One region of the Streptomyces sp. NPDC002640 genome, then DNA from elsewhere that is predicted to be linked to it. Evidence: riboswitches for the same ligand, from Rfam matches in the RefSeq annotation. Region 1 holds a riboswitch; the other holds the start of a gene.
What was found. A riboswitch is a leader RNA that binds a small molecule or an ion and turns the genes downstream of it on or off. The one in region 1 is predicted to bind S-adenosylmethionine.

Region 1 (5,145 bases):
GCACGGGCGTCCGGTGCTGGCCCTGGCCGGGACCCTCGGCGAGGGGGCGCACGAGGTGCGGGCCGCCGGCATCGACGCGTACTGCGGGATCCTGCCCGGTCCGGTGTCGCTGGGCGAGGCGATGGGCCGGGGCGCCGAGTACCTCGCCGACGCCACCGAACGCGCCCTGCGCATGGTCCTGTTGGGCGCCCAGGTCACCGCCGGCGCCGGACGCCGCGCGGCGTGACGCCCCGGCGACGTGACCTCCCCGGCGGCCCGGGCGGGGCCGGCACGGTCGCCCGCGCCGCCGCCGGCGAGGAAGGGTTACGCGTGCCCGCCCGTCAGGTCGGCGAGGGCGCCGAGCAGCCGGTCCACGTGCTCCACCGGGGTGCCCACGCCGAAGCTGGCGCGGACCGCGTTCAGCGGGGAGCCGCCGCTCCCCCCGCACTCGGCGGCGGCGTCGCGGGTGCCGCCGAGCAGGCGGCGCACCAGCGGGTGGGCGCAGAAGAGCCCGGCCCGCACGCCGATGCCGTGCGAGGAGGCCAGCCGTTCGGCGAGGTCGGCGCTGTCCCAGCCGTCGACCACGAACGACACCACGCCCACCCGGGGCACGTCCTCGCCGAACAGCGACAGCACCCGCACGCCCGGCAGGGCGGCCAGCCCTGCCCGCAGCCGGGCGAGCAGCGCCTCCTCGCGGCCGGCGAGCAGCGCGGGGTCCGCCTCGGTGAGGACCCGGCAGGCGGCGGCGAGGGCGAGCGCGCCGACCACGTTGGGCGAGCCGGCCTCGTGCCGGGCGGGTCCGGTGTGCCACTCGACGTCGAGGCCGCCGTCCTGGCGCCGGACCACGCTGCGGCTGGCTCCGCCGCCCGCCAGGTACGGCTCGGCGGCGTCCAGCCAGTCGGCGCGGCCCGCCAGCACGCCCGCGCCGAACGGGGCGTACAGCTTGTGCCCGGAGAGGGCCACCCAGTCGACGCCCAGGTCCCGCACCGACACCGGCCGGTGCGGCGCGAGCTGCGCGGCGTCCAGCACGATCCGCGCCCCGTGCGCGTGCGCGGCCTCCGCCAGTTCGCGCACCGGCCACAGTTCCCCGGTGACGTTGGACGCCCCGGTGACGCAGACCAGCGCGGGCGCGTCGTCGCCCCGCGCGGCGAGGGCGTCGGTCAGCAGGGTCACCGCCTCGGCGGGGCTCGCGGGGGCGTCCAGGAAGGTCACCCGGGCGCCGCGCCAGGGCAGCAGCGCCGCATGGTGCTCGGTCTCGAAGACGTACACCCGGCAGTCGTCCGGGAGGGCGGAGGCCAGCAGGTTGAGCGAGTCGGTGGTGGCGCGGGTGAAGACGACCTGGTCGTCCTCACGGCAGTCCAGGAAGCGGGCGACGGTCTCCCGGGCGTCCTCGTACAGCTCGGTGGAGAGCTGGGACAGGTGTCCCGCCCCGCGGTGGACGCTGCCGTAGTACGGCGCGTACTCGGCGATCTCGTCCCACACCTGCCGCAGCACGGGGGCGCTGGCGGCCTGGTCGAGCGCGGCGTAGGGCACCCGGCGGCCGGAGGCGAGCGGCACGGTGACGTCCAGGCCGAGCACCGGCAGCGGCTCGGCGAGCAGGGCGGGCGAGGCGGGAGCGGCGTCGAGGGCGAGGGCGGTCGGGTCGGCGGCGGCAACGGCGGAAACGGACATGGCGGACTCCTGTGGGCGCGTCGGCGCTCCCGGGGGCGGCGGACGGACCGCGGCGCATCATCCGGGCGGGAACGCGGAAGAGAGGACGAGGTAGGAAGAAGGACTCGGCTCGACGGCCTGCCCGGCGGGCGGAACGCGTGGGAGCGCCGCCCTCGCGCCGGTCAGGCCCGGCGCATTCGTCGGCTCATGGGGATCTCCTCGACGACCAGGACCCCTGACGTCGCGAGAGGTCCGCGCTTGCCACAGACCTTGCTGTCTGCGGCCTGGTCCTCACCCGGGGCACCCCGCCACGGACGGAGGGTTGCCGGACAGCCGGCCGGGGCCTGATGGCTGTCACTCATGACCTGCACCGCATCCTGCCACATCCGCCGCACGCGCACGAGGCGTGGTCCGGCATCCGGACCACGCCTCGTCGGCGGCGGGGCGCGTCAACGCACCCGCGCGGCTCAGGCGTTGCTCGCCAGCACCCACCGCTCGAGCGCCTTGCGGGCGGCGCCGGAGTCCAGCGCCTCGGCGGCCCGGTCCATGCCGGCGCGGATCCGCGCGGCGAGCGTGCCCTCGCCCGGCTCCAGGGCGACCAGCGCCGCCGCCGCGTTCAGCAGGACGGCGTCCCGCACCGGTCCGGTCTCCCCGGCCAGCAGGCGGCGGGCGACGTCGGCGTTGTGGGACGGGTCCCCGCCGCGCAGCGCCTCCAGCGGGGCGTACCCGACCCCGACGTCACGGGGGTCGAAGAGCTCCTCGCGCACCTGCCCGTCGCGCACCACCCAGACCCGCGAGGGCCCGGTCACGGTGAGCTCGTCGAGGCCGTCCTCGCCGCGGAAGACCAGCGCGGAGTTGCCCGCCTCCGCGAACACGCCCGCCATGATGGGCGCCATCCGCGGGTCGGCGACCCCGATCGCCTGGGCCTTCACCCGGGCCGGGTTGGTCAGCGGCCCCAGGAAGTTGAAGGTGGTGCGGATGCCCAACTGGCTTCGCGCGGCGGCCACATGGCGCAGCGCCGGGTGGAACTTCACCGCGAAGCAGAAGGTGATGCCCGCCTCGTTCGCCACCTCGGCGACCCGCTGCGGGGTCAGCTCCAGGTTGACGCCCAGCTTCTCCAGCACGTCCGAGGAACCGCTCGCCGAGGAGGCGGCCCGGTTGCCGTGCTTGACGACCTTCACCCCGGTGCCGGCGACCACGATCGCGGCCATGGTGGAGATGTTGACGGTCTTCGCGCCGTCGCCGCCGGTGCCGACGATGTCCACGGCCGGTCCGGGCACGTCGATCACCCGGGCGTGGGCGTACATCGCGCGCACCAGGCCGGTGATCTCCTCGACCGTCTCGCCCTTGGCCCGCAGGGCGACCGCGAAGCCGGCGATCTGGGCGTCGGTGGCCTCGCCGCGCATGATGCGGTCCATCGCCCAGGCGGTGTCGTCCGCGCTCTGGTCGCGGCCCTCCAGCAGGGCGTTGAGGACGGCCGGCCAGGAGCGGCCCGCCGCGGTGTCGCCTCCAGCGGGGGTCACAGCGTTCATCTGCCGCTCCTGACGGTCTCGGTCCGGCGGCCCGCCACAGGCCGCGGGTGCACTGGTGTGGCCCCGGTCGCGGGGCGCCTCCCACCCTATCGATCCCGGGGACGGCGAAGAGCCCCGTCCGGGGACCGGACGGGGCTCCTGCCGTGGCGATCAGTCGATCATTCGGCGACCGGGGGGACCTGCCCCCTCACTCGGCGCCGGGGCACTCAGTGGTGGCCGTGGCCGGCCTCGATCTCCTTGAACTCCTCCAGCGTGGGCTTCTCGATCTGGTTGCCCTCGCCGTAGTACGCCTGGCTCAGCTTGGCGCGGAGCTTCTCCGATCCCTTCACCTTGCGCTCGACACCGTTCTCGTCGACCGTCGGGCCGATCTCGGCCGGCTTGTACTGCTCGTGCGCGGTGAGGGTGTGCAGCTGCTCCTGGGAGAGCGGCTCGTGCACCTCGATGAACTCGCCGTGCGGCAGGCGCTTGATGATGCCGGTCTCGCGACCGTGCAGCACCTTCTCCTTGTCGCGGCGCTGCAGGCCGAGGCAGATCCGCTTGGTGGCGATGAACACCAGCACCGGGACCACGAACATGCCGATCCGGACGAACCAGGTGATCGCGTTGATCGACAGGTTGAAGTGGGTGGCCCACAGGTCGTTGCCGCCACCGACCAGCAGCACGAAGTACAGCGCGATCCAGGCCGCGCCGAACGCGGTACGGGTCGGGGCGTTGCGCGGGCGGTCCAGGATGTGGTGCTCGCGCTTGTCGCCGGTGACCCAGGACTCGATGAACGGGTAGACCGCGATCGCGACCAGGACCAGACCGAAGACCATCAGCGGGATGAAGACGCCCAGGACCAGGGTGTGGCCCCAGAAGTTGATCTCCCAGCCCGGCATGATGCGGATCAGGCCCTCGGAGAAGCCCATGTACCAGTCGGGCTGCGCGTTGGTCGACACCTGGTCCGGACGGTACGGGCCGATGTTCCAGATCGGGTTGATCGTGGCGATCGCCGAGATCGCCGCGATGACGCCGAACACCAGGAAGAAGAACCCGCCGGCCTTCGCCATGTACACCGGCAGCAGCGGCATGCCCACGACGTTGTTGTTGGTACGGCCGGGACCCGCGAACTGCGTGTGCTTGTGGTAGAAGACCAGGATCAGGTGCGCCACCACGAGGCCGAGCATGATGCCCGGCAGCAGCAGGATGTGGATCGAGTAGAACCTGGCGATGATGTCCGTGCCGGGGAACTCCCCGCCGAACAGGAACATCGACACGTACGTGCCGACGACCGGGATCGACAGGATCGCGCCCTGCATGAAGCGGATACCGGTGCCGGAGAGCAGGTCGTCCGGGAGCGAGTAGCCGGTGAAACCGGTGAACATGCCCAGGACGAACAGCAGGAAGCCGAACAGCCAGTTGATCTCACGCGGCTTGCGGAACGCGCCCGTGAAGAACACGCGCATCATGTGCACGAACATGCCGGCCAGGAAGACCAGCGCCGCCCAGTGGTGGATCTGCCGGATGAGCAGACCGCCGCGGACCTCGAACGAGATGTTCACGGTCGACTCGAACGCCTGGGACATCAGCTGTCCCTGCAGCGGCACGTACGAACCGTGGTACTCCACCTCCGCCATCGACGGGTGGAAGAACAGCGTCAGGTACACACCCGTGAGGATGATGATGATGAAGCTGTAGAGGCAGATCTCACCCAGCATGAACGACCAGTGGTCGGGGAAGATCTTGCGCATGTTGGCCTTGGCCAGGGAGTAGATCCCCAGGCGGCCGTCGGCCCAGTCGGCCACGCGCTCGCCGGCCGGGGCCTTCCCGCGCGAGCGGGAGGGCTCGTTGGCAGTTGTGGTGCTACTCATGATTCTCCGCGCTCCCAGAAGGCCGGACCGACGGGCTCCGCGAAGTCGTCGAGGGCCTCGAGGTAACCCTCGTCGTTCACGCCGATGCGGAGCTGCGGCAGGGCGTGACCGGCGGGACCGAAGATGACTCGGGC
Region 2 (5,145 bases), on a different contig from region 1:
CCACCGCGGCGCTGCGGAAGCCCACCCGTGCCGCCCAGCGGCACGACGGCCCGCAGGGGGGCGGGACCGGTTCACCGCGTGGGCCGGTGGGCGGGTCAGTGGGGAGTGGTGGTGAGGGCGTGGAGCTGGTCGAGGAACCACTTGGTCGGAGGGGTGGCCGTGGCGGCCGCCACCAACCGCTTCGTCCGCTCGGCCCGCTCCCCCGCCGGCATGGTCAGCCCCTCGTGCAGCGCCCGGGCCGTGGCGTTCACGTCGTACGGGTGGACCGTGATCGCGTCGTCGCCCATCTCCTCGTGCGCCCCCGCCTCCCGGGAGAGGACCAGCGCGCAGCCGTTCTCGGCGAGCACCGGGACCTCCTTGGCGACCAGGTTCATGCCGTCGCGGATCGGGTTGACCAGCGCCACGTCGGCCAGCCGGTACGCCGCCAGCGACCGCGCGAAGTCGTCCTTGAGGTTGAGCACGACCGGCGTCCAGTACGGCGTGCCGTACTCCGCGTTGATCTCCTCGGCGACCCGCGCGACCTCCGCCGTGTAGTCGCGGTAGACGGCGAGGTCCTGCCGCGACGGGTAGGCGAAGGCGACGTGGACGACCCGGTCGCACCACTCGGGGTGGTCGTCCAGGAGCTGCCGGAAGGCGTGCAGGCCGCGGACGATGTTCTTGGACAGCTCGGTGCGGTCGACCCGCACGATCGTCTTCCTGAGGTTGCCGTCCGGGTCGTCGCCGATCTCGGCGCGCAGTTCGGCGACCCGCTGGTCGACGTCGGCCCGGTGGCCCCGCTCCCGCAGGAAGTCGGCGTCCGCGCCCAGTCCGTGCACGCCGATCCGGGTGTCGCCGACGCCGCCCACCACCGCGTCGGCGCAGGCGGTGAAGGCGTCGGCCCAGCGCTGGGTGAGGAAGCCCAGCCGGTCGGCGCCCAGCATGCCGCGCAGGACGGACTCCGCGACGTCGTCGGGCAGCAGCCGGAAGTACTCCGGCGGGGCCCACGGGGTGTGCGAGAAGTGCCCGATGCGCAGGTCGGGGCGGAGTTCGCGGAGCATGCCGGGGGCGAGCGTCAGGTGGTAGTCCTGCACCAGCACCGCCGCGCCCTCGGCGGCCTCCTCCGCCAGCGCCTCGGCGAAGGACCGGTTGAACTCCTGGTAGGCGGCCCACTGGAGCCGGAACTCGCTGTCGAAGACGGGCTCGAGCGGGGTCTGGTACAGCATGTGGTGCACGAACCAGAGCGTCGAGTTGGCGATGCCGTTGTACGCGGCGTCGTGGGTCTCGGCGGAGATGTCCAGCATCTTCACGCCCGGCTCGGACACCCCGCGGTGGACCGCCTCCCGGTCGCCGTCGCTCAGCGCCGAGCAGACCCACAGCGCGCCGGCGTCCGGGCCGATCGCGGAGAGCCCCGAGACCACACCTCCGCCGCCGCGGCGTGAGACCAGCGAGCCGTCCTCGGCGACCGAGTACGAGACCGGTCCGCGGTTGGAGGCGACCAGCACCTGGGGAGCGGGGGAAGCTGTGGCGGAAGTTTCGGGGGAACCCATACGCGTCACCTAGCCCGGAGGGGAAAAGTCCAAACGTCGCCGGCCGTCGCGGCGGCGCCCGGCCCGGAGGCGGGGCGCTGCGCCGAACGGGTGAGGTCAGGCCACCTCGCGGGACCGGTACTCGACGATCTCGGTCATCGGCGGCCGTTCCAGGGTGTCCACCGCGTGGGTCCGCGGCGTGAAGCCCTCCTCGGTGCGCTCGAACTGGGTCATCAGCGGCCGGACCATCTGTCCGCGCGCCAGCCGGAGCTGGGCGGTGCGGTAGATGGTGGCGGCCATCCGCCCCAGGGCCTGGCTGTCCTGGTTGCGGTGCTTGCGGACGCCGACGTCGACCTGGGCGAGGGCGTCCAGCCCCACGGTGTGCAGGGCGTCGATCAGCATGGCCAGCTCCACGCCGTAGCCGACCGGGAAGGGCAGCCGCTCCAGCAGCGACCGCCGGGCCGCGTACTCGCCGCCCAGCGGCTGCACGAAGCCGGCCAGCTGCGGCCAGTGCAGGTTGATCAGCGGGCGGGCCATCAGCTCGGTGACCCGGCCGCCCTGGCCGGCCTCGGTGCCGAGCGGACGGTCGTACATCGCCTTGACCAGCGATATCTGGGGGTCGGTGAGCAGGGGGCCCACCGTGCCCGTGACGAAGTCGGAGGAGAAGTCCCGCAGGTCGGAGTCGATGAAGCACACGATGTCGCCGCCGGTGACCAGCAGCGAGCGCCAGAGCACCTCCCCCTTGCCGCGGACGGCGGGGACGCGGGGCAGGATGACGTCCCGGTGCACCACCCGGGCGCCCGCGGCGGCGGCCACCTCGGAGGTGCGGTCCGTGGACCCGGAGTCGACGACCACGAGCTCGTCCACCAGGGGAACCTCCTCGATCAGGTCCCTGCGGATCGTGGCGACGATGTCGCCGACCGTGGCCTCTTCGTTGAGCGCCGGCAGCACGACGGAGACCGTCGAACCGCACTGGCGTTTCGCGGCGAGGATCTGGTGGAGCGGGCGATCGGTCACATGCCAGGAGCGTGTGCCCAGCCAGCTTTCGACTTCTTCCAGCACAGTCAGCGGCTCCTCACTGTGTCCGACCACCTGCCGTGCGGCGGGCGGCCCGTCTCGCGTTCCGGACGACTCTCTCAACTGTCCTGGCCTTCGGTTACAGTCTTGAACATCACCGGTGACCACCGCATGTCGGGGGTCGGGTTCGCTCGACCGGTGGTTACGGGTCCCCTCGCCGGGGCCCGCTCAAAACAATCGAAGAACAACAGAAGAACGCTCATCCAGAGGGGCAGAGGGATACGGCCCGATGAAGCCCCGGCAACCCTCCAGCCGTGCCCGCGATCACGCGAGGCCCCGGCTAGGGAAGGTGCCAAATCCGTCTCACGGCGAAGACGCCGCTGAGGAAGATGAGGAGAAAGGGCCTCGCCACTCATGGCTGTACAGACCGTCACGACCGCTTCCGCGTCCACGACGACCTCCGCCGCCCCCGTCGATCTCGGCCCCGCGACCGCGCTCTCGTGTCGCGAGTGCGGCCACCGCGTCCCGCTCGGCCCCGTCTTCGCCTGCGAGGAATGCTTCGGGCCCCTCGAGATCGCCTACGACTACTCCTCCTACGAGGCCGAGGAGCTCCGCCGCCGCATCGAGGCCGGCCCCAGCAACATCTGGCGTTACGCCCCGCTGCTGCCCGTGCCCGCGGACGTCGCCGGGAAGCCCAACCTGAACCCGGGCTGGACGAAGCTGGTGAAGGCCGACAACCTCGCCCGCGAGCTGGGCGTCACCGGCGGCCTGTACGTGAAGGACGACTCCGGCAACCCGACGCACTCCTTCAAGGACCGTGTGGTCGCCCAGGCCCTCGAGGCGGCCCGCGCCTTCGGCTTCACCACGCTCTCCTGCTCCTCCACCGGAAACCTGGCCGGCGCCGTCGGCGCGGCCGCCGCCCGGGCCGGCTTCCGGTCCTGCGTGTTCATCCCGCACGACCTGGAGCAGGGCAAGGTCGTCATGGCCGCGGTCTACGGCGGCGAGCTCGTCGGCATCGAGGGCAACTACGACGACGTGAACCGTTTCTGCTCCGAGCTGATCGGCGACCCGGCCGGCGAGGGCTGGGGCTTCGTCAACGTCAACCTGCGGCCCTACTACGGCGAGGGCTCGAAGACGCTGGCGTTCGAGATCTGCGAGCAGCTCGGCTGGCAGCTGCCGGACCAGCTGGTGATCCCGATCGCCTCCGGCTCGCAGTTCACCAAGATCGACAAGGGTCTGAAGGAGCTGATCCAGCTCGGCCTGGTCGAGGACAAGCCGTACAAGCTCTTCGGCGCCCAGGCCTCCGGCTGCTCCCCGGTCTCGGTCGCCTACAAGGCCGGGCACGACGTGGTCCGCCCGCAGAAGCCGGACACCATCGCCAAGTCGCTGGCCATCGGCAACCCGGCCGACGGTCCCTACGTGCTGGACATCGCCCGCCGCACCGGTGGCGCGGTGGAGGACGTCACGGACGAGGAGGTCGTGGCCGGCATCCGGCTGCTGGCCCGCACCGAGGGCATCTTCGCCGAGACGGCGGGCGGCGTGACCGTCGGCGTGACGCGCAAGCTGATCGAGAACGGGCTGCTGGACCCGACGCTCACCACCGTCGTCCTCAACACCGGTGACGGCCTCAAGACGCTGGACGCGGTCGCCGACCAGGGACTGACCGCCACCATCCGTCCCAGCCTCGACTCCTTCCGTGAGGCCGGCCTCGCCTGACCTCCGCCCCGCCAGCCCCGTACCCAGCCTCACCGTGACCGGAGGTCAGACCCCCATGAGCGTGACCGTTCGCATCCCGACCATTCTCCGCACCTACACCGGCGGCCAGGCCGAGGTGAGCGCCGAGGGCGCGACCCTGGGCGAGGTCATCGCCGACCTGGAGAAGAACCACACCGGCATCGCCGCCCGCGTCCTCGACGACCAGGGCAAGCTGCGGCGCTTCGTCAACGTCTACGTCAACGACGACGACGTGCGGTTCGAGCAGGGACTGGAGACCGCCACCCCCGCGGGCGGCAGCGTTTCCATCATTCCCGCGGTGGCCGGCGGCGCCTGATCGCTTTCGCTTTACCCGCGCTTTCCGTATCGCCCTCCCCCGTTCATGCCGGCGTCGCATACCGCCGCCGACAGGGGAGGGCGATTCTGCATGATTGGGCGCGGTACAGTTGGGGTACCCCGCGCCGAACTCGGGCCGGGCGTCGATGAGTTCCTGCCTCCGGCCCGACAAGATGCAGCCAAACTCCGCGGGTCCTTTGCGCGGTTCGCTCCTTCTGTCCGCCCGGACTTGCCCTGAATTCCGGCGATTTCTCGGCATACCGCTGACCGGGCCCCACCAGAATTGTCGTCCGATTGACCTGTTGCAGAGGGCAGTTGGGCAGATACATTCAGCCGCGGTCGACGCGTTCCGGCGCACGCCCGCCGCCTGGGCGGCGGGTGAGGTCTGACCCGGATCCGCGAAGTGCGGATCTGTGCAAGGGCCAGTAATAGGGGAGTTAGGCATGGCTCAGGGCACCGTCAAGTGGTTCAACGCGGAGAAGGGGTACGGCTTCATCGCGGTCGACGGTGGTGCGGACGTCTTCGTGCACTACAGCGCGATTCAGATGGACGGCTACCGCACCCTCGAGGAAGG

Region 2: linked by a shared signal. The riboswitch ahead of thrC (threonine synthase) and the one ahead of ACWD3O_RS17120 (aminotransferase class V-fold PLP-dependent enzyme) in region 1 are both predicted to bind S-adenosylmethionine.

The regions. Positions count from the first base shown of each region.
Region 1 covers NZ_JBSFVZ010000011.1:204,819-209,963, reverse strand. Annotated here, with positions in the region: gene ACWD3O_RS17125 (glycerate kinase family protein) at 1-226, shown strand, start outside; gene ACWD3O_RS17120 (aminotransferase class V-fold PLP-dependent enzyme) at 304-1,650, opposite strand; SAM riboswitch class IV at 1,879-1,995, opposite strand; gene trpD (anthranilate phosphoribosyltransferase) at 2,097-3,161, opposite strand; gene qcrB (cytochrome bc1 complex cytochrome b subunit) at 3,368-5,011, opposite strand; gene qcrA (cytochrome bc1 complex Rieske iron-sulfur subunit) at 5,008-5,145, opposite strand, start outside.
Region 2 covers NZ_JBSFVZ010000003.1:310,937-316,081, reverse strand. Annotated here, with positions in the region: gene ACWD3O_RS06100 (alpha,alpha-trehalose-phosphate synthase (UDP-forming)) at 96-1,526, opposite strand; gene ACWD3O_RS06095 (glucosyl-3-phosphoglycerate synthase) at 1,623-2,567, opposite strand; SAM riboswitch class I at 2,779-2,918, shown strand; gene thrC (threonine synthase) at 2,937-4,238, shown strand; gene ACWD3O_RS06085 (MoaD/ThiS family protein) at 4,294-4,572, shown strand; gene ACWD3O_RS06080 (cold-shock protein) at 5,015-5,145, shown strand, end outside.